DNA from 4 places in the Afifella aestuarii genome. Region 3 is predicted to be linked to each of the others. Evidence: predicted binding sites of a transcription regulator. Region 3 holds the regulator's gene; each other region holds the start of a gene.

Region 1 (5,732 bases), on a different contig from region 3:
ATCGCGCACCAGCGTCTTTTCGACGATCGGCGTCTTGTCTTCTGGGGCGGCCGGCGTCACCCCCTCGAGCGACACGGCATAAAGCCGTTTGATCCTGGCAGCCTCGCCAATCTGATTGTCGCGCTCGATCACCAGGAGACGTCCCTCTCCCGCCGCCGTGACTTCGGACAATCCGACCCAACCATTTTCGGTCTTTTCAAGCGGATAGTGCACGACGCCCCAAGTGGCGCTCGCGGGCTTGTAGGAGAGGAGTTTGACGAGATCCTCTCCGTCATCACCCCATGGTCGCTGAACAGCGAGCCACACCGTCTCGTCATCGCCGCTGCCGATGACCGTTACACCTTCAAGACCGAAACGCGACGCCTTTGAGGCGATCTCTTCGGGAAGCAAAATGTCGTCCTCGACTTCACCCTCGGCGGAAACGCGGAGGAGCCTGTTGGATTTTTCTTTTTCCGGATTTCCTTCGGAGACAAGCCAGAAACCTCCGTCGCGGCGGGCGGCGATGCCCTCCAGATCAAGATCCTCAACGGGCTTCCCGTCCTTGGTGACGGTGACTGCAGCGGTTATCCGCGCGGGAGTTGCGCCGGCATCGAACGTGAAGATCTTGGCCTCGTCGTAGAAGCTGTCGGAGACGCCATAGAGTCTGTCGGCAACGTCGGGATCCGCCGTCAGACCGGAGAGCGCTCCCCAGCCACCCACATCCTCAGCCGCCTCGATCATCGGATATGAGGCAGCTTCCCCACCCTGCTCATAGATCATCACCGTGGCACGGGCGCCGCCGTCCTCGACCAGATCTTCCTCATTGGCGGTGACGATGAGCTTGCGTGCGGGAATGGCGAGAAGCCCTTCCGGGCCGATGCCCGACGGCAGCACTTGGAGAAACTGCGGCGCGGCGCCGGTGTCCCGATAGACGGCAACGAACGAAGACCGCTCCGTGCCGACAAAGATCAGCCGATCGTTGCCGAATCTCCCGACTTCGATGGCCTCCGGCTCGGTTCCTTTCTTGGCCGAGCGCTTTTCCGGATAATGCCCGATGCGCATTGCGAGACGCTCGATCGCATTGCCGGAATCCCAAAGGACGCTGCCGCCCTTTTCGAAAATCGTGAAGCCGCGCGAGCCACCTTCGTAATCGCCTTCGTTGGCGGTCACGAAGCGATCCTCATCCAGCCATTGGACGCCATCGGGCTCGCGCTTGACGGCCTTCAGGCAGCCTGTCGGCGAGATGCGGCCATCCTTTTCGGTATCGATTCCATCGACATCGACGGAGCCGGCCGAAAAGCCGCCTGTGACATCGCCCGTCGCCATGTCGACGATGGCAATGGCGTTATTTTCCTGAAGCGTTACGACGGCTTCGCCCGCCTCGTTCACATCGACGAATTCCGGTTCGGCATCGTCCGGGGCAATCTCCGAGATACCGGTCAGATCGATCTCCTGCATTCCGGCGCAATCGACTGCACCTTTGTCGACCGGGAAGGTCACGAGAAGACCGGTGGGCGCCTGCGGGATCGCTCCCTCATTCAGATCTTCATCGCGCTCGTTTTCGATGACCACTGCAATCTTCGTGGCATCCGCCGTCAGCGCAACGGAATCTGGCTGACCGGGAAGCGCGCAGCTCGCCGCCACGGATTTCGTGGAAATGTCCACCATGGCCAGCTCACCGGAAGGCTTCGCATAGCTTTCCGAGGTCACGACAGCCACGAGCGCCTTGCCAGACGTCACAGCAACAGAAGTCGGCTCACCCGCCAGCGCCACGAAGCCTCCGGGCTGCGGCGCATGCGCGTCGGTGATATCGATGATGCCGACGGCCTCCTGGGCTGCGTCGGTGTAGACCAGCGTCTCACCATCCTCGGTCGCCGCAATGATCTCCGCCACAGTGGGTAAGGCCGCATCGCGGTCGGCCGGCATGTTGGCGGCGACGGGAAAGGTCGCAATCCGATTGAAGACTTCAGGGTTCTGAGCCGCCGCCGGCAGGCTCCAGGCCGCAGCGAGGGCGAGCGCGCTGGTGGAGAGGAAGAGGCGCATCGGATCTCCGTTCAATCGGGATGGGCATCGAGCCGTTGTGGCTTCCAGCCTCTTATGATCGGGAGATCACGCTTCGATGACAGAAACGCCCCCGGGAGCCTGAGTATCTAGCCAGGCTTGGCACACGATTGACCGGTTAATCGGTCACCGTCGAAGGGCGAGAATGCCGGCGCCAACGATGAGCGCCATGCCACCAAGGGTGATGAGCGAGGGAATCTCCTGAAACAGCAGGAGACCCCAAATGGCGGCGAAACCGACATAGGAAAAATCGAGCGTGCCAATCACGTTCGACGGCGCGCGCTGATAGGAAAAAGCTGCACCCAGACTGCCGATGATCATCGCCGCGGACAGGAGGACGAGCGTACCGATCTCGGCGGCACCGAGCGGCAACCAACCGGTGGTGAGGTAGCCTCCCTCCCCGCCTCTCTCCTGGAAGATGCCGACACCGCCGAGACCCACCACCACGAATGCGAGATTGAGTGCGAGGGACAACGTCAGAGGATGTTCCTCGCGGCATTTCGTACGCGTCAGAATCATCGCCAAGGCGTAGAGGACCGCCGAGAGAAGCGGCAGCAGGGCATAAGCGTTGAACGCCGCCGCGTCCGGCCGCAGAATCAGGAGGACGCCGGCAAGGCCCAACGCGACCGCCATCCAACCGATCGGCCCGACACGTTCGCCGACGAACAGGGCAGAAAACAAGGTGATGAAGACCGGCAGCGTATAATAAGAGACGGCGGCCACAGACAGCTGAAGATGGGGAAGCGCCGCATAATAGGCGAGCCACATCAAAACCAGCATCAGACTGCGCAGCGTCGTCCACGCCAGGGCCCGCGGCCGAAGCGTCGCGCCCGAGCTTGCCAGGACCGCCGGAACGAGCAGCGGCAGAGCCATCAGCGAGCGGAGAAGGAAGAGCTGCCAGACGGCGATCGTCCCGCTCGTCAGCTTGATGAGCGCATCGCCGAGCGACAATGCGAGGTCGGTCATCAAGATGACGGCCGCCGCCGCGGTGAGATTGTCGGCGGTAGCCGGCTGCTTCCGCGAGGTTCGTACCGTCATCACGTCCCTGGTTCGTTCAGGAACACGTAAAGGGAACTCCTGCGGCAGGTCAACGCACGCCGGCCCGCCCAACGCAAGGGTACCTTCCACGCAACCGCCACGTTTCAGCATACAAAAAACCCCGCGAGACGCGCTCGCGGGGTCGGAAATTCGATAGAGCCGAGGCTTATTGCGGCAGCGGCGAGCCGATCAGTTCTGACGGCTGATTGAGCGCCACCTCGCCCGGAGCATCGAAATTGTAGATGTCGTCGCGGAAATGAACGACGCCGTCACCTGTCGTCCAGGCCGTGAAATAGACCGTGTAGAGGGCCGGCGGGTTGGCCACATCCACATCGAGACGCTCGCCGGAGCGGATCGTCTGATCGACCGTGGCACGCGTATAACCGTTATCCCGCAAAATCCAGGCAACGAGCTCGCGCACATTCATCACACGCACACAGCCCGACGATTCGAAGCGATAGTCGGAGCCGAAGAGGCCTTTCGACGGCGTGTCGTGCAGAAAGACCGAATACGGATTGTAGAAGTTCATGCGCACCGATCCGAGCGAGTTCTGATCGCCTGGGTCCTGCTTGAACATGTAATTGGTCGCTTCGTCGGAATGCCAGTTCACCTGGCTCGGCTGTAGCTCTTCGCCCTTCTGGGTGAAGATACGAATACGGTTGCGCGTCAGATACTCCGGATCCTTCTGCATCTTCGGGATCAGATCCTTGCGGATGATGGAGTTCGGCACCGTCCAGTACGGGTTGAAGTTGATCTCGTGGATCTTGCTGGACAAAAGCGGCGTCTGCCGGTCGACCTTGCCAACCACCGCAGTGTGCCTGGAGACGACCTGTCCGTCCTCGACCACCTCGATCTGGGCACCAGGGACGTTGACCATCACATACCGGCTGGCAGGATCCTTCATCGCAGCGATGCGCTCGCGATTGACCCGCAATTGATTGAGGCGAACCTCGGCCGGAACGTTGAGCGCCTTGAAGGTGCCGGCACCGACGACGCCGTCGGCCGGAATGCCGTGGCGTTCCTGAAAGCGCATGACGGCCGACTGCACATAAGAATCGAAGGCATCGGAGCCTGTCGTCTGGCGCAAATCGCCGGACGCGATGAGACGCTGACGCAGAGCCACGACATTCGGATGGCGCATGCCGATTTTGAGCGCCGGCTCGGAGGGCACGGAATTCCAGCCGCCTGCATCGACCAGGCCCTGGTACCATTCGATCGCCTGATCCATGGCAGGAACCGTATAGGGCGACAGAATCGGGACGGTAGAAGTGACCGGCGCAGCCGTCCGGGGTCCCGTATCAAAGGATTCGCTCCATTCCGACTGATTGACGGGCATCATGTTCTGCGCCTGTGCGGCCAGCGGAAACAGAAGCGCTGCGGCGCAAAGGGAGGATCGCAGAAGCGAAAAAGCGGTCATAGGAATGGTGTGCCTCTCGTCAGACAAATGCCGGTGAATGCGCCCCCGAACGCACCCTTTGAGAACGGGATTACCATCAAGGACCCGTTCTCCACAAATGCATCGCACCCAGCGATCAACACTGTGAATCATTCGAAGCGCTCAAATGCCCACCTTTCATGGATTTATGGCCAATCCGTGATCGAAAACAAAAGGGCCCGGTCATGCCGGGCCCTGTTGCAAAGATGTCAATGTGGGTCTGTCAGAGACGATAGAGAATCTGATCAGTCCAGAACCGCTCCAACCGATGCAGGGTCTTGTTGAGGCGCTTGAAATCGTCCTCCGAAACGCCTCCGACCTTTTCGATCGAACCGATATGGCGCTCATAGAGGCGGTCGACGACATCGGCGACCTCCTTGCCCTTCTCCGTCAGCGAGACACGCACCGACCGACGGTCGACACGCGAGCGCTCGTGATAGATGTAGCCGGCGTCGACGAGCTTCTTCAGGTTATAGGAAACGTTGGAACCGAGATAATAGCCACGGGTTCGCAACTCGCCGGCTGTCAGTTCCGCATCCCCAATATTGAACAGAAGCAGCGCCTGGACGCTGTTCACGTCGGAGCGGCCCATCCGATCAAATTCATCTTTGATGACATCAAGCAGCCGCCGATGCAGCCGCTCCACCAACGTCAGAGCATCAAGATAGAGTGTCTTGAGGTCCTCTGGCTCAGACTCGCCCCTCTCGTAGGCGAGCGCTGTCCGCTCTGCTAGCAACATTACGCCTCTCCGTCATTTTTCTTCAGCCTTCTCCCCGTTACTTGTGCAGGATAGAGAGCCAATTTAAATGGAGATTTAAGCGTCAGCATGAATGAAATCTTGCTCGAAAAAGGGTAAATTTTCTGTGCCGCACGGGAACAGGCTCTGAACGCCGACATCCGGCACCTTTTTGGGCCCCTTCGTCCGTCGACACGAAACAAAACGCCGTCATCTTTCGTGTCTCGTCAACCTCCACGAGCAGGCGTCACAGCCTTGCTACTCGTCCCGACGGCGGCGGCGGTCGCCCAGGAGAACCGCGATATAGAGGCCCATCAAGGCCGCGTGTGCGAGAATTCTCTCCTGGTGGTGTCCGTAGATATCCCGGAACAGCGTGTACATCGCGATCTCGGTAATCGCGGCCACGGCCCAGATCACCGGCCCCCATACGGCGCTAATCCACAGGCCAACGGCCGCGAGGAGGTCGAGAATGCAAAGGACGAT
Region 2 (5,732 bases), on a different contig from region 3:
CGGCACGAGCGCAAAGAAGGGCCCGATGGCGCGGATCTCGAGCGGCCCGAGTTCGATGACACCATGCTCAGCGCAGAAGTTGCGCAACGCCTGATCCACATCCTCCTCCGACGCGCCGTCGACGAGGGCGAACGGCGGCTTCAACGTGGCGTGGAAGCCGTAACGCCGCGGCGCCTCGGTGATGGCGCGCACTTCCTCGGCACTCAAGGCACCCACAGCCTTTTGCTGGACCGGACCATCGGAAAGATCACGGCCGATCCAGTCATTGGCGGCCTGGGTGATCGGATGGTCAACGGCTGGAGTGAAATAGATGGCGACGCGCATGGGGATCTTTCGTTGGTGTCTCCTCAGATCACCACTTTGCGCAATTGTGCCGAAAGGATGTCCACGATGGAGACGGTGACGATGACGATCAGGATGATCGCCGCTGTCTCGGCGTAGAGGAAAGAGCGGATCGATTCAAACAGCACCTGCCCGATACCACCCGCGCCGACGATGCCGAGAACCGTCGCCTGGCGCACATTCGTCTCGAAGCGATAGAGCGAAAACGAAATCCACAAAGGGGCGACTTGCGGAACAACGCCGAAGACGATCTCCTGCAGGCGTGTCGCGCCGGTGGCGCGGATGCCTTCGACAGGCCTTGGATCGATCGCCTCCACGGCCTCTGAGAAGAGCTTCGCGATAATACCTGTATTATGCACGAAAAGCGCCATCACCCCGGCAAAGGGGCCGAGCCCGACCGCTGTGACGAAGAGGACGGCGAAGACGAGCTCGTTGATCGCACGGGTCGCATCCATCAGACGGCGCACCGGCTGCACGATCCAGATCGGCGCGATGTTCGAGGACGACAGAAGTGCGAAGGGAATGCCGAAGACGATCGCCAGCACCGTGCCCCAGACAGCGATCTGCACGGTGAGGATCATCTCCTCGACGTAATAATGCCAGTCACGGAAGTTCGGTGAGAGAAAGCCGCCCGCGTAGTCGGCCATATTGCCGGCATCGGTGAAGAGGTTGAGGAAGCGCACCATCTCGGCCGGCCCCCAGCTCCAGATCAGCACCAGCGCGATGCCGCCCCAGACGAGATAGCTGTAGAGCCGGTCGGTGAAACTGCGCGGGGGGACCGAGACCGTCTTCTCAGCCTGTGTGGCTATCGCCATTCGTCTCTCCAGTGAAAAGCGCCGGACCCAGGGTCCGGCGCCAGATCAACAAAGGTTTCAGCCTCAGGCCTGCGGGACCTTGTCCATCAGCTTTTCGATCTCGGCCTTCTCGGAATCGAGCTTTTCGAGTTCGCTCTTCTTCTCATCATCCGACATCGTGTCGGCCGCTTCGATCTTCGCTTCCTGCTTGGTGATTTCCATGATGCGGATCGGATAGAGCTGCGCATCGGAAGACGGCTTGAACGGCGCCCAGCCGAGACCCTCGAGGACTTCACGCGCTCCGGCGACCTCTTCGGGCGTGCCGAGGCGGCCGTAGCTCATGATGAAGGTGTAGACTTTGCGCTTGGTCTCCTCGTCGAGATCCTTGCGCCAGACGAGCGGGTCGGACGGGATCAGCGGCGACTGCCAGATGACCTTGATCTTCTTGCGCGCTTCAGGCGCCGTCACTTCCAGGCGGCGGAGATTTTCCGTGTTGTTGGCGGCGACGTCGACCTGACCGTTGGCCGTCGCCATCGCGTTCGCCTCATGATTGGCGTTGCGCACCGTCTTGAAGCAATCCTGCGGCGTCACGCTGTTCTTGGCGAAGATGAACGTGGTCGGCACGAGGAAGCCGGAGGTGGAGTTCGGATCGCCGATGCCGAAATCCAGCGACTTGTCGCATTTCAAGACGTCGTCGAGCGAATTGATCTTGTCGTTGTCGGCCTGCGTGATCAGCACCGACCAGTAGCCGGGATTGCCTTCCACATCGACGGTCTGCGCGAAGATCTCGCCATTGGCGCGATCGACGGCCTCCATCGCGGACTTGTTGCCGTACCAGGCGACATCGACCTTGCCGAAACGCATGCCTTCGATGACGCCGGCGTAATCGGAGGCGAAGAAGGCGTTCACCTTGAGGCCCGTCTGCTCGGACATCTGCTCAAGGAACGGATCCCAGACCGTCTTCAGGTTCTGGCTCGATTCCGTCGAGATGATGCCGAAGTTCAGTTCCTGCTGATCCTGCGCAAAGGCGCCGGAGGTGCCGAACGCAGCCAGGAGGGCGGCGGCGGCAATACCTTTCGTCAGTCGGTTCATGTCTCACTCCTCGATTGCTCCGCCGCGGGGGCGGGAGTTCACCGCCTCGTGGCGGATCAAGTCACGGCCAATTGGCGGGCCATCTTGGCGACGGCGGGCTCGGGGCGTTTCACTGGCTGCGGCTGCTCGGCCGGCGCGCCCGGAAGCACGAGCTCCTCGCTCGCATCGCCGTAAATTTCGCGCAGGAAATTGTCGGTCAGGGCTGCGGAGGGGCCGTCGAAAGCGACCTCGCCATCGCGCAAAGCCAGGGTGCGCGGACAATAAAGGCGCGCATATTCCACCTGATGCAGGGAGACGATGACGGTGATGCCGTCCGCACGGTTGATCTCGCCGAGCGCCTCCATCACCCGCCGTGCGGATGACGGGTCGAGCGAGGCGATTGGCTCGTCGGCAAGGATGACCTTGGCCCCCTGTACGAGCGCGCGCGCGATCGCCGCACGCTGCTGCTGCCCGCCGGAGAGCGTCGACGAGCGTTGCCGCACCGTCTCGGCAATGCCGACACGGGAAAGCGCCTGCATCGCCTTCTCCTGCTCGCCCCGCGTGAAAAGGCCGAGCGTTCCACGCCAGGACGGCACGCTGCCGAGGCAGCCGACGAGCACATTGGTCAGGACCGACAGGCGCCCGACCAGATTGAACTGCTGAAAGATGACGCCGATCTCACGCCGGATGCGGCGCGCATCGTGCGACAGACGGCCGTCCACCTGCATGATGCGGTCGAGCACCGTCACGCGGCATTCATCGCCGCTGCCGCGCTCCAGACCGGCGATATGGCGGATGAGCGTCGATTTGCCGGAGCCGGAGGCGCCGATCAGCGCCACCATCTCGCCCGGCGCGACATCGACACTGACATTGCGCAAGGCGAGCGTCTTGCCATAGCGCTTCGACAGCTTTTCGACACGAACTGCAGGAACATTCGAAGGAGCGGTTACGGGCATCGGCCTCACCTGCCCGGCCTGCCGGGCTTATCGATAACCGTTCCCTAACAGCCGACCTTATCGCTTCGATTTCGCTTTCATGACATTTCGAAGTCGCCGGAAAAGCCTCGGGAGAGGTCTCCCAAGCAACTGATCAGACGGCCTTTTCTTCGTACTTTGCGAGAAACTCCTCGACCGAAAGCGCCCGGAAATCCGCCAGCGCCGCGCGAAGGCAGGCATGCGGCCAGTCCCACCAGCAGAGCGTCTGAAGGCGGGCCGCAACCTCCTCGGGAAATCGCCGCTTGATGACCCGCGCCGGCACGCCACCGGTGATCTCGTAGGCGCCGACAGAACGGGAGACGACAGCGCCGGCCGCAACGACCGCCCCATCGCCGACCGTCACGCCCGGCAAGAGGATTGCGCCGTGGCCGATCCAGACATCGTTGCCGATCGTGACGGCGTTCGCCTCGCGCCAGGCGAAAAGCCCCTCATCGGCTTCCGCATCGTCGAAGTAGTCGTTCGAGCGATAAGTGAAATGGTGCTGGCCCGCCCGCCACATCGGATGGTTGGAGGCGTTGATCCGCACGTTCTGGGCAATTGAGCAGAACTTGCCGATCGTCGCGCGCGCCACGTTGCCGTCCTCGGTGATGTAGGAATAATCGCCAAGGGACGAGTTCTGGAACTGCGTGCGCGCACCGATCGCCGTATAGCGCCCGAGCCGGCTGTCGGTCACCACCGCGTCCGGCGCAACGAGCGGCGTCTCTGAAAGCTTCGTCATGCAGCGGCTTTCGGGGCAAACGCGGTCACATCGACCTCTCGGTCGGCCACGGCGGCGCGCATCTCCGCGTCATGAAAGATCCCGAGGAAGCTGCGGCCCGCAGCTTTTCCCTCTTCGATCAAGGCAATCACCACATCCCGGTTTTTGGCATCGAGCGAGGCCGTCGGCTCGTCGAGAAGCAGGAGCGGATGGCCGGCGATGAAGCCGCGGGCGATGTTCACGCGCTGCTGCTCACCGCCGGAAAAGGTGGCGGGCGGCAGGTGCCAGAGCCGTTCCGGCAGGTTGAGGCGGGCAAGAAGCGCGTCGGCCTTGGCGAGCGCCTCCTCGCGGGAACAGCCCCGCTCCACGAGCGGCTCGGCGACGAGATCGCGCGAGGCGACGCGCGGCACGACGCGCAGGAATTGGCTGACATAGCCAAGCGTGTCGCGACGAACCTCCAGCACACGCCGCGGATCGGCCGTGGCGATATCGATCACATCCCCCTTGCCCGCGACACGGATCGCGCCGCGATCGGTTGAATAATTGCCATAGATCATCTTGAGGATCGAGCTCTTGCCGGCACCGGACGGCCCGCCGAGCACGACGCATTCGCCGGGCATGAGCGTGAAGGAGACGTTTTCGACGACCGGAATGTGGATGCCACCACGCAGATGCATGGTGAAGCTCTTGGCGACATCGGCGAGTTCAAGACGGGGCTGCATCGCTCACACCTGCAGGATCGAAGAGACGAGAAGCTGCGTATAGGGCGCATGCGGATCGTCGAGGACACGGTCCGTCAGCCCCTCCTCGACCACCTCCCCCGCCTTCATCACCATGATACGGTGGGAGAGGAGCCGGGCGACGGCGAGGTCGTGCGTGACGACGAGCGCCGCCATGCCGAGATCGGCGACGAGCGCACGGATAAGATCGAGAAGACGCGCCTGCACGGAGACGTCGAGCCCACCCGTCGGCTCGTCCATGAAGACGAGGCGGGGCGCGGTCACAAGGTTGCGGGCGATCTGCAGGCGCTGGCGCATGCCGCCAGAAAAGCCGCGCGGATCGTCGTCGATGCGGTCGGCGGGCACCTCCACACGCTCAAGCCAGGAGAGCGCCGAACCGCGGATCTTGCCGTAATGCCGGTCGCCGATCGCCATCAGCCGCTCGCCGACATTGGCACCCGCCGAGACGTTCATCCTGAGCCCGTCGGCCGGGTTCTGGTGCACGAAGCCCCAATCGGTGCGCATCAGAAAGCGCCGCTCCGCCTCGCCGAGCGCAGCAAGATCGCGCACCACACCGTCGCGCATGCGGTAGGAGACGGTGCCCGATGAGAGCGGCATCCGGCCGGAGACACAGTTCAACAATGTTGTCTTGCCGGAGCCGGATTCGCCGACGACGGCGAGCACCTCGCCCGGATAAAGGTCGAAGGAGACGTCGCGGCAGCCGATGCGCGGCCCATAAAACCGCGTCAGCCCATCGACGGAAAGAAGCGGCGCATCATCCAACAGCACGCTCATGCGCCCTCCTCCATGGCCGCAGCGAGGTGACCCCGATGCCCTTCCTCCCGCCGTCCCTCACAGAAGTCGGTGTCGGAGCAGACGAACATGCGCCCGCCTTTGTCGTCCAAAATCACCTCGTCGAGATAGACGCCCTCCGCACCGCACAGTCCGCAGGGCTCGGAGAAATGCTGCACCTCGAAGGGGTGGTCCTCGAAATCGAGGCTTTCGACCTGCGTGAAGGGCGGGATCGCATAGATGCGCTTCTCCCGCCCGGCGCCGTAGAGCTGCAGGGCCGGTGAATTCGTCAGTTTGGGATTATCGAATTTCGGAATGGGCG
Region 3 (5,732 bases):
CAGATTTCGCTCAATGCCGATGTCATCGACGTCGGGCAGCCGCCGGTCCAGAAGGCGGATCAGAACCCGGCCGAATTCGAGGCCGAGCTGACCGACTGGCGGCGCGACCTCGCCCGCGTCAGCTGGAACAAGATCCTGGAAAGCGCCGTGCGCGGCGTCCTGCCGCCCGATCTCGCCGACGCCAAGACTCGTGACATCGTCGGCATCGTGGCAAGCGGCGAGCGCTATGCCTTGCGCGACATGGTGCTCGAAGATCCGAGCCTCATCGGCCAGACGATCGACGTCGATCTTCTCGCCGACGCCAATGTCGACAATTGGCTCAAAGGCAATATCGACCGCTCGCTCGGACAAAGCCGTCAGCAGCTATCCCCCGGCGAGCAGGAAATCGCCGATGCGCTCGCGGAAAAGGGTGTCATCACGCAGAGCTTCAATTCCGGCATCTTCTTCAACGTCGATTCGCGGTCCTCGCCGGCCTCGGCCGGTCTTGCCGGCGCCTTCATGGGCTCGCTCTACATGATGCTCGTCGTCATCATGCTCGCGGTCCCGATCGGCGTCGCCAGCGCCATCTATCTGGAAGAATTCGCGCCGACGAACCGCTTCACCGATTTCATCGAGGTCAACATCAACAACCTCGCCGCCGTGCCGTCGATCGTCTTCGGCCTCCTCGGCGCCTCGATCTTCATCAACTGGATGCATCTGCCCCTGTCGGCGCCGCTCGTCGGCGGTCTCGTCCTCACCTTGATGACGCTGCCGACAATCATCATCGCCACGCGCGGCACCTTGCGCGCCATCCCGCCGTCGATCCGCGAGGCGGCGCTCGGGCTCGGCGCCTCGCGAACGCAGATGGTCTTCCACCATGTCCTGCCGCTCGCCATTCCGGGCATTCTGACGGCCACCATTATCGGCGTCGCCCAGGCGCTCGGCGAGACCGCGCCGCTCCTTCTCATCGGCATGAACGCCTTTGTGGCCAGCGTGCCGGCGAGCCCGATGGATCAGGCGACGGCCCTGCCCGTGCAGATCTATCTCTGGCAGGGCAACGAGAACTTCAATTTCTTCGAAGCCCGCACAAATGCCGCCATCATCGTCTTGCTTGGTCTGATGATCAGCCTCAATGCGATCGCGATCCTGCTGCGCCAGCGCATCGAGCGGCGCTGGTAACTGGGAGAATTCGCCATGAACGATATCAGCCACAGCCCGAGCGCGGCCAAAGCCACGGCGACGAAAGCGCCGCCCGAAGTGCCGCAGGAGAGTGCCGCCGTGCCGAAAATGCGCGCCGAGAAAGTGTCCGTCCATTACGCCGAAAAGCAGGCCCTGTTCGACGTCGATCTCGACGTGCCGGAAAATCAGGTGATCTCGCTGATCGGCCCGTCCGGCTGCGGAAAATCCACCTTCCTCAGATGCCTCAACCGGATGAACGACACGATCGACATCGCGCGCGTCTCCGGCCACATCACGCTCGACGGCGAGAACATCTACGACAAATCGCTCGACGTCGTGGAGCTCAGGGCCCGGGTCGGCATGGTCTTCCAGAAGCCCAACCCGTTTCCGAAATCGATCTACGAGAACGTCGCCTACGGGCCGCGCATTCACGGCCTCGCCTCCGGCAAGCGCGACCTCGAAGAGATCGTCGCCACCAGCCTGCAGCGCGCCGGCCTCTTCAACGAGGTCAAGGACCGGCTCGACGAACCCGGCACCGGCCTCTCCGGCGGCCAGCAGCAGCGCCTTTGCATCGCCCGCGCGATCGCCGTGAACCCGGAAGTCATCCTGATGGACGAGCCGTGCTCGGCACTCGACCCCATCGCCACCGCCAAGGTGGAAGAGCTGATCGACGAACTGCGCGAGAACTATACGATCGTCATCGTCACGCATTCGATGCAGCAGGCGGCGCGCGTCTCGCAGCGCACGGCCATGTTCCATCTGGGTTATCTCGTCGAGGAGGGGCCGACGGACATGATGTTCACCAACCCCACCGACAAGCGCACCCAGGACTACATCACAGGCCGCTTCGGCTAATCGGGAGAGGAGTGAGCCCCGTGTCTGAACATATCGTCACCTCCTATGACGAGGAATTGCGGGAACTCGCCCGCTCCATCGCCGAAATGGGCGGTCTCGTCGAACAGCAGCTCGACGAGGCGGTGAATGCGCTGTTGAGCACCAATGCGCAGCTCGCCCAGGACGTCATCCTCGGCGACCGCCAGATCAACCAGATGCACTACCAGATCGAAGAGCGGGCGATCCTCGTCATCGCCAAGCGCCAGCCGATGGCTCAGGATCTGCGCGAAACCGTCGCCGCGATCCGCATCTCGCACGATCTGGAACGCGTCGGCGACCTCGGCAAGAACATCGCCAAGCGCGCGCTCGCCATCGAAGACCAGCGGATGAACCACCAGCTTCGCCGCGGTGTCGAACATCTCGCCAGCCTCGGCCTGCGCCAGCTCAAGGACGTGCTCGACGCCTATGGCTCGCGCGACGTGCAGAAGGCGATCTCGGTGTGGCGCTCCGACGACGAGATCGACGCCATGTATGTGTCGCTGTTTCGCGAGATGCTCACCTACATGATGGAAGATCCGCGCAATATCGGCATGTGCACGCATCTTCTCTTCTGCGCCAAGAACATCGAGCGCATCGGCGACCACGCCACCAATATCGCCGAGACGATCACCTATCTCGTCACCGGCAAGCAGATGGAACGCGCGGCGACTGCGCCGTCCGCGGGTTGACGGAGTGAGCCATGCAGGTGCCCCGGATTCTCGTCGTCGAGGATGAAGAACCGCTGACGCTGCTTCTGCGCTACAACCTGGAGGCGGAAGGCTATTCCGTCGACACGGTCGGGCGCGGCGACGATGCGGAATTGCGCCTTCTGGAAGAGGCGCCCGACCTCCTGGTCCTCGATTGGATGCTGCCGGGCCTTTCCGGCATCGAACTCTGCCGACGCGTTCGAATGCGCGAGGCGACCGCAAAACTCCCCGTCATCATGCTGACGGCGCGCGGCGAGGAAGACGAGCGCATCCGCGGGCTCGCCACCGGCGCCGACGATTATGTCGTCAAACCCTTCTCGGTGCCGGAGCTGATGGCCCGCGTGAAGGCGCTCCTGCGCCGCACGCGTCCGGAAATGGTCGCCGACAAGCTCGCCGCCGGCGATCTCGAACTCGACCGCGGCACCTTCCGCGTCTTCCGCGGGGGCCGCGAGATCCATCTCGGCCCGACGGAATTCCGGCTTCTGGAATTCCTGATGCGCAGCCCGGGACGCGTCTTCACCCGCGAGCAGCTCTTGAACGGCGTCTGGGGCCGCGACGTCTATGTCGACGAACGCACCGTCGATGTGCATGTCGGCCGCCTCAGAAAGGCGATCAACCGCGGCCGCATGCGCGACCCGATCCGCACCGTCCGCGGCGCCGGCTACGCCCTCAACGAACAGTTCGTCACGACCTGATTTTTTCGGGACAGTCCCGCCGGGATCTGCGGTGATGAGGAGGCGAGAGCTTCTTCGTTCCCGTGTGGCTTCGCTCCGACGTCGGCCAGGAAGCGCGTCCCCTCCCTCATCGCTGCAACTGAAGAACAGGGCCTGCGGCAGGCTCCCTTCCTCTCCCCTCTGGGGAGAGGCGCCCGCTGCAACGCCCTTGCGTCAGATGCGCTCGTCATCCTCAAGTCGAGGGGAAGAGCGTCCAGCAGGCAACTCGCCGAAAAACCCTATTTCGTCCCGTACATGCGGTCGCCGGCATCGCCGAGGCCCGGCAGAATATAGCCGTGCTCGTTCAGATGGCTGTCGATCGCGGCCGTCACCACCGGCACGTCCGGATGGGCGGCACGGAAGCGTTCCACGCCTTCGGGCGCGGCGAGCAGGCAGACGAAGCGGATGTCCTTCGCCCCGCGCTCTTTCAGGCGCTGGATCGCGGCGATTGCGGAATTTGACGTCGCCAGCATCGGATCGACGGCGATGACGACGCGTTCGTGCAGATCTTCCGGCGCCTTGAAGTAATATTCCACCGGCTGCAGCGTCTCCGGATCGCGGTAGAGCCCGACATGGGCGACGCGGGCCGCCGGCACCAGATCGAGCATGCCTTCCAGAAGGCCGTTGCCGGCGCGCAGGATGGAGGCGAAGACGAGCTTCTTGCCGGCCAGGGTCGGCGCCTCCATCGTGGCGAGCGGCGTCTCGATGGTCGTCGTCGTCAATTCCAGGTCGCGCGTCGCCTCATAGGTCAAAAGTGCTGCAATCTCGCGCAACAGGCGGCGGAAACTCGCCGTGGACGTGCCCTTGTCGCGCATGATCGTCAGCTTGTGCTGCACCATCGGATGATCGACGACGGTCACATCCCGTCTCGTTGAAGCGTCCACGCCCCTCTCCTTCTCGTCTCTTGTTCGTCGGCGGCTTCTGTCTCACCCTGGGTGAAATGGGTCACGGCACCAAGGTCAACCCGCCGCCTTGAACCGAAAGGCGATATTCACCGGCGAAATCGCCTCAGATCAGGCTCGCGCCCGCGGCAAGAGGCGGCAGGGCAAGATGTGCCGACAGCGTCTGGCCGACATCGGCATAGGTCGAAAGCTCGCCCGCCGGACGCCCTTCGATGCCCGGACCGAAGGCCAGAACCGGCACGGTTTCACGTGTGTGGTCGGTGCCCACCCAGGTCGGGTCGTTGCCGTGATCGGCCGTCAGGATGACGAGATCGCCCGGCTTCAACAGCGCAAAGAGCTCCGGCAGGCGGCGATCGAAGGCTTCGAGCGCCGCCGCATAGCCGGCCGGATCGCGGCGATGGCCGAAGATCTGGTCGAAATCGATGAAATTGGTGACGATGAGATCGCCGTCCTTCGCCGCCCGCGCCGCCTCCAGCGTCTTGTCGAACTGGCTCTCGTTCTCCGGCGCCTTCAACGTGTGCGTCACGCCGTGACCTGCAAAAATGTCGGAGATTTTTCCAATCGCCCAGACGTCGCGTCCCGCCTCCTTCGCCTCGTCGAGGAGCGTTCGCGCCGGCGGCGGCACGGAGAAATCCCGCCGGTTGCCGGTGCGCGCGAAAGTCTCCGCGCTGTCGCCCGTAAAGGGGCGGGCGATCACCCGGCCGATGCGGTACGGGTCGCAGAGCTTTCTCGCGATCCGGCAGGTCTCATAGAGACGTTCGAGCCCGAAAGCCTCCTCATGCGCGGCGATCTGGAAGACGCTGTCGGCCGAGGTGTAGCAGATCGGCTTGCCGGTCTTCACATGCTCTTCGCCGAGCTCCGCAATGATCGCCGTCCCCGACGCATGCGTGTTGCCGAGAATGCCCGGCAGCCCCGCTTCGGCGATCAGCGCCTGCGTCAACTCCGCCGGAAACGCCGGCTCGCTTGTCGGAAAGTAACCCCAGGCCTCGCGCAACGGGCAGCCGGCGAGTTCCCAATGGCCCGTCGTCGTGTCCTTGCCGCGCGAGCGTTCGCGGGCAAAGCCCCAGATCGCCTCGGGTTCTGCAACCCGCTCGACACCGGCCGGATAGGCGCCCGACGCCGCCTCCGCCGCCCGGCCGAGGCCCAGCCGGTTCATATTCGGGATGGTGAGCGGGCCTTGCCGCAGCCCGGCGCGGTCGGCCTCGCCGTTGGCGCAGCGCTCGGCGATATGGCCGAGCGTGTTCGCGCCCTCGTCGCCGAATTCCGCCGCGTCCTTCGCCCCGCCGATGCCGACGGAATCCATCACCAGGAAGAAACCGCGCGCCATCATTGCAGCCTTTCGACAATCAGAGGATTGGCCGAAACGGGTGTCTCGGCGA
Region 4 (5,732 bases), on a different contig from region 3:
TCCTCAAGGGCCGGATCGAGAAGCCGATGCGTGTAGTCGAAGGTCGGTCCGAGAAGCTGCCCGCCCGGCAGATCCTTGAAGGTCGCCGAGATGCGCCGCTCGACGAGCATCCCCCCCGTTTCGATCGGCCGAGACGCGCCGAAGCGCGGCAAAGTCGTGCGATAGGCGCGGACAAGAAAGATCGCTTCGACGAGATCGCCCCGCGCCTGCTTGATCGCGAGCGCCGCAAGCCGGCGATCATAGAGCGAGCCCTCGCTCATCACCCGGTCCACGGCGAGCGACAGCTGCTCCAGGATCTGCGTGACCGTCAGCGACGGGACGTTCCTGTCGCCGCGCCGCTTCTCGGCCAAGAGACGATGCGCATTGGCGATCGCCGCCTCGCCGCCCTTTACCGCGACATACATCAGGCCTCTCCCATGATACGGGTTGAGCGCGGCAGCCCGAGGATCGCCGAGGGGGCGGCAAGCACGAGATCGACGCCGCGAGGAAAGAGCGTCCGGTTGGCGCGGAACTCTTCGACGAGCCTTGCCGGAAGGCCTTCGACCTGCACGCCCGCCACGTCTTCGATGCCGGGGCCGGAGAGCCAGAGATTAAGTCCGCGGGAAAAACCCGCGACCTGCACGACGAGCGTTGTCGAGCGATCGGGATATTGCTCTGTGCCGAGGCCAAACTCCGACAGCGGCGGCATCGCGGCCGGATCGGCGATCACGGCAAACGATGCCCGCGCCGGCACCACCACGATTGGCGCGCCGATGTGAAAGCCGACCCATCCACGCACCTCGCCGCTGGCGTTCAACGCCTTGTCGAGAAAGACCGGCGTATCCGCATCGGCAAGGGCTGCGAGAACGGCGGCCGCCGCCGGCTTTAAGGGAGGCGGAGGCGCCACAAGCCGAGGCATGTCGACGACACGGCCAGGTCGCGACAGAGCATCGAGCAGCCGCCGAAACACCGCCTGCGAAGAGAAGACCGGATCCTTGAAACCACCGCCAAGCGCGTCTGCCATCAGTCTTCTCCCCGCACCATGGTGAAGAAATTCACCCGGGTCGCCGCTGTTTTCACGCGCACCTGACCGTCCTCCTCGGTGGTTCGTGCCGCGACCGGAGCCACCACGCGATCTTCCACGAAGGCGCGCGTCGCCTCGTTTTGCCAAAGCGCGTCAAAGACGGCGACGAGATGCGCCCGCTCGCGGTCGCGCCCGAGAATATGGCCGTAGCCCACCTCGCCGCTTGCAAGCCGAACCACCGTCCGCGTCACCGTCACCTCGCCGAGATTGAAGGGAGCGCCACCACCGCCGATGCGCCCGCGCGTCATGGCGAGACCAAATTCCGGAGCGCGCAGCACCTCGAATTCCGGCGAAGGGCTAAGCGCTCTCAAAGCCCCGGCGAGCTCATCAGCACGGGCACGCACGAGGACGGAAAGCACCTCCCGGCGCCGCTCGAGTGTTTCCGTCGCGAGGTCCGAGTCCTCGGGCGCGGCCGCGTTCCGGTCGCGAGTTGCGCTGGCGGTGTCTGCCATTTCGGAACCTCGAGCTTCGAACTTGTCTATTGTTATATACAAGCATACAATAGGCAGACAAGCTTGACACAACGATGACGGTCCGACGCTCGGGGGACAAAAACGACGATGGAGAATGTGCATCGCGGAGCCGGCGTCTCGTTGTGGCGCCAGATCGCCGATCTGTTGCGCGGCGAGGTACTGTCGGGCCGCTGGCCGGCCGACACGGCCCTGCCCTCCGAAAGCGCCTTGTCGGAGCGTTTTGGCGTCAACCGCCACACGCTGCGCCGCGCGCTCTCGGCTCTTGCTGCGGAAGGGTTGGTGCGCTCCGACCAGGGCCGCGGCACCTTCGTCACCTCGGAGCGTCTCGCCTATCCGATTTCGCGGCGCACGCGCTTTTCGGAAATCGTCAGCCGTCAGGCGCGCGCACCCGGCGGCCGCCTGATCGCAAGCCGCATCGAGCCCGCACCCGTCTGGCTCGCCGACCATCTGAAGCTCGCGCAGGGCACGCCGCTCATCACCCTCGAAACCCTGAGCGTCGCCGATGGAGTACCGATCTCAACGGCAAGGAGCTGGTTTTCCGCCGAACGGTTTCCCGATCTCGTGCCGATCTACGCCGAGACCGGATCGATCACCCGGGCACTCGCCCATCACGGGGTCGAAGATTATGTCCGCCGCTGGACCAAGGTGCGTGCGCGATCTGCAGAGCCCGCCGAAAACGAGAAACTCGCTCTGCCGCGCGGGGCGACCGTCCTCGTAACGGAATCGCTCAATGTCGAACCGGACGGCTCGCCCCTGCATCTGTCGCTGACGAGCTTTGCGGCGGAGCGCATGGAAATCGTCATCGAAGAGGACGGCAACGACAAAGGGCGCCTCTGACGGCGCCCTTTCCGTGTTCGCCCCCGAGGTTGGGGGGCTACTTCAGATCCATGCAATTGGCATAATAGGTGACGGTCGCCGGCCAGTCGGAGAACATGCCGATAACGCCGACATCCTTGGCGAGCACGTCGATCACCTCGTATTCGTCGCCCGGATGCGAGATCGCATCCTTGACCGATTGATAGTAGTAGCCGCCACCATCGGTCAGCGTGCCGGAGCGCTCGAGCGACCAGGTGATGATCTGGAGACCCGCCTCCTTCGCAGCCTTCGCATAGGCGGACGGCACGATCTCTCCCGCCTCGTCGAGGGTGAGGAGCATATGGCTCGGCGGCGCGATGATCTTCACGCCCTCGTCGGCAAGCTCCTGCATGGACGGCTCGAACGTCTCCGGATTGTTGGCATCGAAGCCTTCGAGCGTCTCGTCACGATCATCGAGGAAGACACCCTGTTTGCCGAACTCCGGATCGTTCTTGATCCAGTAGAGAATATCGCGGAGCTGAAAGGATTGCGGATAGACGTCGCTCGGATCGACGCCCGCCTCCTCGTATTCGTCGATCATCTGCTGCGCGTAATCGTCCTGGGTGTAATCGCCTTCGAACGGCATCTCCACGCTCGGCGCCTTGAGCTCGGGCGTGAACTTCACCCCGAGATCCTTGAAGAGCGCGATCGATTCCTTGTGGGACATCAACTCGCCGTTCGTGGCGTAGAGGTCGGTGCGCCAGGATGGCGTCGCATCCATGAATTCGGCAACGCTCGTCGCATCCGGATTGCCCGCATCCATTTTGCCCTTGAGCGACTTGAACTCCGCAAGTGTCAGATCCGACGTGCAGCATTTCACCTCCGCCTTCTTGTCGCCGGAGGCCGGGCTGAACGGGGTCGTGCATTTCGCGGCGAGATCGTCGTGGGCGAGAATATCGGTCGTCGTGGCGAGATCGCATTGTGAATGCCGGCAGACGAGCTCGCGATCCTTGGTGAAGGCGACGTCACATTCGATGATGCCGGCCCCCATCACGGCCGCCGCCTGATAGGACTGGCGGGTGTGTTCTGGAAACTGCATCGGCGCGCCGCGATGGCCGATGGAAAACGCCGTGCGATAGAACGGTCCGGTCTCGCAGGCCTTGAGCGCATCCTTGAGCTCGCCCTCGTCCATGTCGTTGACGAGATAGAAGGGCCGCGGGCCGAGCTGCGCCTGCGGACGGTTATCCTGCGGGAGGGAATCCTGGGCGAGCGCATCGGCTGCAAAGCCGCAGGCCGCACCCAAAAGGGTGCCGGCGGCAAAGGCCGAACGTACGAGAACGTGCTTCATGGGCTAAACCTTCCTCGATGGCAGAACGCGATAGCGCAACGGACGGCACAAGGCCGAAGCCTCGCATAGACGCACGGCGCAAACACGGAATGTCGCGCGGATGACGGGAAGATGAAGCATCGCAGGAAGAAGGGGCCCGGCGTCAGCGGGTGAGATAATCGCTGAAGGTCAGGACGAAGAGCGCGGTGAGCCACAGCCCGGAAGCGCCCGCGGCAAGGCGCAACAGCGCCCCGGATCGCGCCAGATGCATAAAGACCACTGAGGAAAGGCCCGCCATCACGACGGCGACCGCAAGATTGACGACCACCTTCCAGATGCCGATCGGCCAATAGGCGACCCACCAGGAGGCGAGGAAGAGCACCATCAGCGCCGCCCAGACGGAAAACTCCGGGAAGAGAAGCTGCCGAAGATCAGGCTCACGCCGCTCTTTTGGCTCCGACGCCGTCATGATCGCCCCACGAGATAGAGAAGTGGGTAAAGAAAGATCCAGATCGTGTCGACGAAGTGCCAGTAGAGCCCCACGACCTCGATCGTGTTGGTCTTGTCGGGCACGACGCGCCCGCGACGGACGAGGATTGCGACGACCGCCCAGGCACCAAGCCCGATCGCCATATGGATGGCGTGGATACCGGTCATCGCCCAGTAAAACGACACGAAGATCACCGCGTGTTCCGACAGGCGGAAGAGCGGATCACCGGGCACGAAATGGCTCTTGATGTCGTGGTGGTATTCGTAGCCCTTGAGCGCCAGAAAGAGGAGGCCGAGCGCAATCGTCGCCGCAATCAGCCTGACGACGAGGCGCGAACTGCCGAATTCCGCGGCCTTCACGGCAAGCGCCGCCGTCAGGCTCGAAATCAGGAGAATGGCGGTATTGGCACTGCCGATGAGGACGAGAGTCTCGCGTCCGGCCTCCTCGAACGCGGCCGGATAGGCCATGCGATAAAGCGTATAGCCGAGAAAGATCGCGCCGAAGAACAAGACCTCGGTGCCGAGGAAGATCCACATGCCGAACTCGGCCGCCTGCCGCTGCTGGCCGCGGTCGTCGAACTGTTCGGGGACTATCCCAGCGAAGGGGCTGATCTCACGCATCCTTCGGTGTCCCCTCAGGGTGGTAATTGTAGGGATCCTCGCGGACGACCGGCGTCGAAAAGAAATTGTGCTGGGGCGGCGGAGAAGCCGTCGTCCATTCGAGCCCAGTCGCCTCCCAGGGATTGGCCGAGGCAACGCGCCCGAAGAAAAGCGACCAGCCGAGATAAAAGAGCGGCATCAGATAGGCGACGGCCAGAAGCACGGCGCCGAGCGTCGAGGCGACGTGGAACATCTGAAACTCCGGCGCATAGGCATGGTAGCGCCGCGGCATACCGAGATAGCCGAGAATGTATTGCGGGAAGAAAGTGGTGTTGAAGCCGACGAACATCATGATCGCCGCCGCCTGCGCCCAGCGTTCCGGATAAAGCCGGCCGGTGATCTTCGGCCACCAGAAATGCAAGCCTCCGAAGAAGGCCGAAACCATCCCCCCCACCATGATGTAGTGGAAGTGGGCCACGACGAAGTAGGTGTCGTGCACATGGAGATCGATCGGCACGGAGGCGAGAAAGAGCCCGGTCAGCCCGCCCATGGTGAAGAGGCCGACGAAGCCGAGCGCATAGAGCATCGGCGCCTCAAAGGTGATGCGACCGCGGAACAAGGTCGCGGTCCAGTTGAAGACTTTGATCGCCGAGGGCACCGCCACCATGAAGGAGAGGAACGAGAAGACGAGGTTCGCATAGGACGACTGGCCCGAAACGAACATGTGGTGGCCCCAGACGAAGAAGCCGATGACGGCGATCGCGAGGATCGCGAAGACCATCGCCGTGTAGCCGAAGACCCGGCGCCGCGCGAAGCAGGTGATGATCTCCGAGACGACGCCCATGCCCGGCAGGATCATGATGTAGACGGCCGGATGTGAATAGAACCAGAAGAGATGCTGGAAGAGGAGCGGATCGCCACCCCGCGTCGGATCGAAGATGGCAAGCCCGAACCAGCGTTCCGCCACGATCAGCAGAAGCGCCAT

Evidence for each region. The regulator PhoB, encoded in region 3, activates phosphate uptake and scavenging genes when phosphate is short. The targets are predictions, from matches to a motif close to TGTCATNNANCTGTCAT.
Region 1: the regulator PhoB is predicted to act here: its motif matches at 2,088-2,104, upstream of EO094_RS16730 (esterase-like activity of phytase family protein).
Region 2: the regulator PhoB is predicted to act here: its motif matches at 3,232-3,248, upstream of phnC (phosphonate ABC transporter ATP-binding protein).
Region 4: the regulator PhoB is predicted to act here: its motif matches at 1,579-1,595, upstream of phnF (phosphonate metabolism transcriptional regulator PhnF).

The regions. Positions count from the first base shown of each region.
Region 1 is NZ_SAUF01000005.1:552,325-558,056, reverse strand. Features, by position in the region: gene EO094_RS16730 (esterase-like activity of phytase family protein) at 1-2,022, opposite strand, end outside; gene EO094_RS16725 (DMT family transporter) at 2,167-3,078, opposite strand; gene EO094_RS16720 (L,D-transpeptidase family protein) at 3,245-4,495, opposite strand; gene ldtR (transcriptional regulator LdtR) at 4,737-5,252, opposite strand; gene EO094_RS16710 (DUF6163 family protein) at 5,508-5,732, opposite strand, start outside.
Region 2 is NZ_SAUF01000001.1:1,094,714-1,100,445, reverse strand. Features, by position in the region: gene EO094_RS05100 (DUF1045 domain-containing protein) at 1-324, opposite strand, end outside; gene phnE (phosphonate ABC transporter, permease protein PhnE) at 348-1,157, opposite strand; gene phnD (phosphonate ABC transporter substrate-binding protein) at 1,221-2,228, opposite strand; gene phnC (phosphonate ABC transporter ATP-binding protein) at 2,285-3,163, opposite strand; gene EO094_RS05080 (DapH/DapD/GlmU-related protein) at 3,297-3,920, opposite strand; gene phnL (phosphonate C-P lyase system protein PhnL) at 3,917-4,621, opposite strand; gene phnK (phosphonate C-P lyase system protein PhnK) at 4,625-5,401, opposite strand; gene EO094_RS05065 (alpha-D-ribose 1-methylphosphonate 5-phosphate C-P-lyase PhnJ) at 5,410-5,732, opposite strand, start outside.
Region 3 is NZ_SAUF01000002.1:301,988-307,719, reverse strand. Features, by position in the region: gene pstA (phosphate ABC transporter permease PstA) at 1-1,158, shown strand, start outside; gene pstB (phosphate ABC transporter ATP-binding protein PstB) at 1,267-2,013, shown strand; gene phoU (phosphate signaling complex protein PhoU) at 2,034-2,720, shown strand; gene phoB (phosphate regulon transcriptional regulator PhoB) at 2,738-3,433, shown strand; gene upp (uracil phosphoribosyltransferase) at 3,691-4,335, opposite strand; gene EO094_RS09875 (phosphopentomutase) at 4,460-5,680, opposite strand; gene deoA (thymidine phosphorylase) at 5,680-5,732, opposite strand, start outside.
Region 4 is NZ_SAUF01000001.1:1,087,715-1,093,446, reverse strand. Features, by position in the region: gene EO094_RS05060 (carbon-phosphorus lyase complex subunit) at 1-404, opposite strand, end outside; gene phnH (phosphonate C-P lyase system protein PhnH) at 404-1,003, opposite strand; gene phnG (phosphonate C-P lyase system protein PhnG) at 1,003-1,515, opposite strand; gene phnF (phosphonate metabolism transcriptional regulator PhnF) at 1,624-2,373, shown strand; gene EO094_RS05040 (glycerophosphodiester phosphodiesterase family protein) at 2,411-3,679, opposite strand; gene EO094_RS05035 (cytochrome C oxidase subunit IV family protein) at 3,822-4,127, opposite strand; gene EO094_RS05030 (cytochrome c oxidase subunit 3) at 4,124-4,768, opposite strand; gene ctaD (cytochrome c oxidase subunit I) at 4,761-5,732, opposite strand, start outside.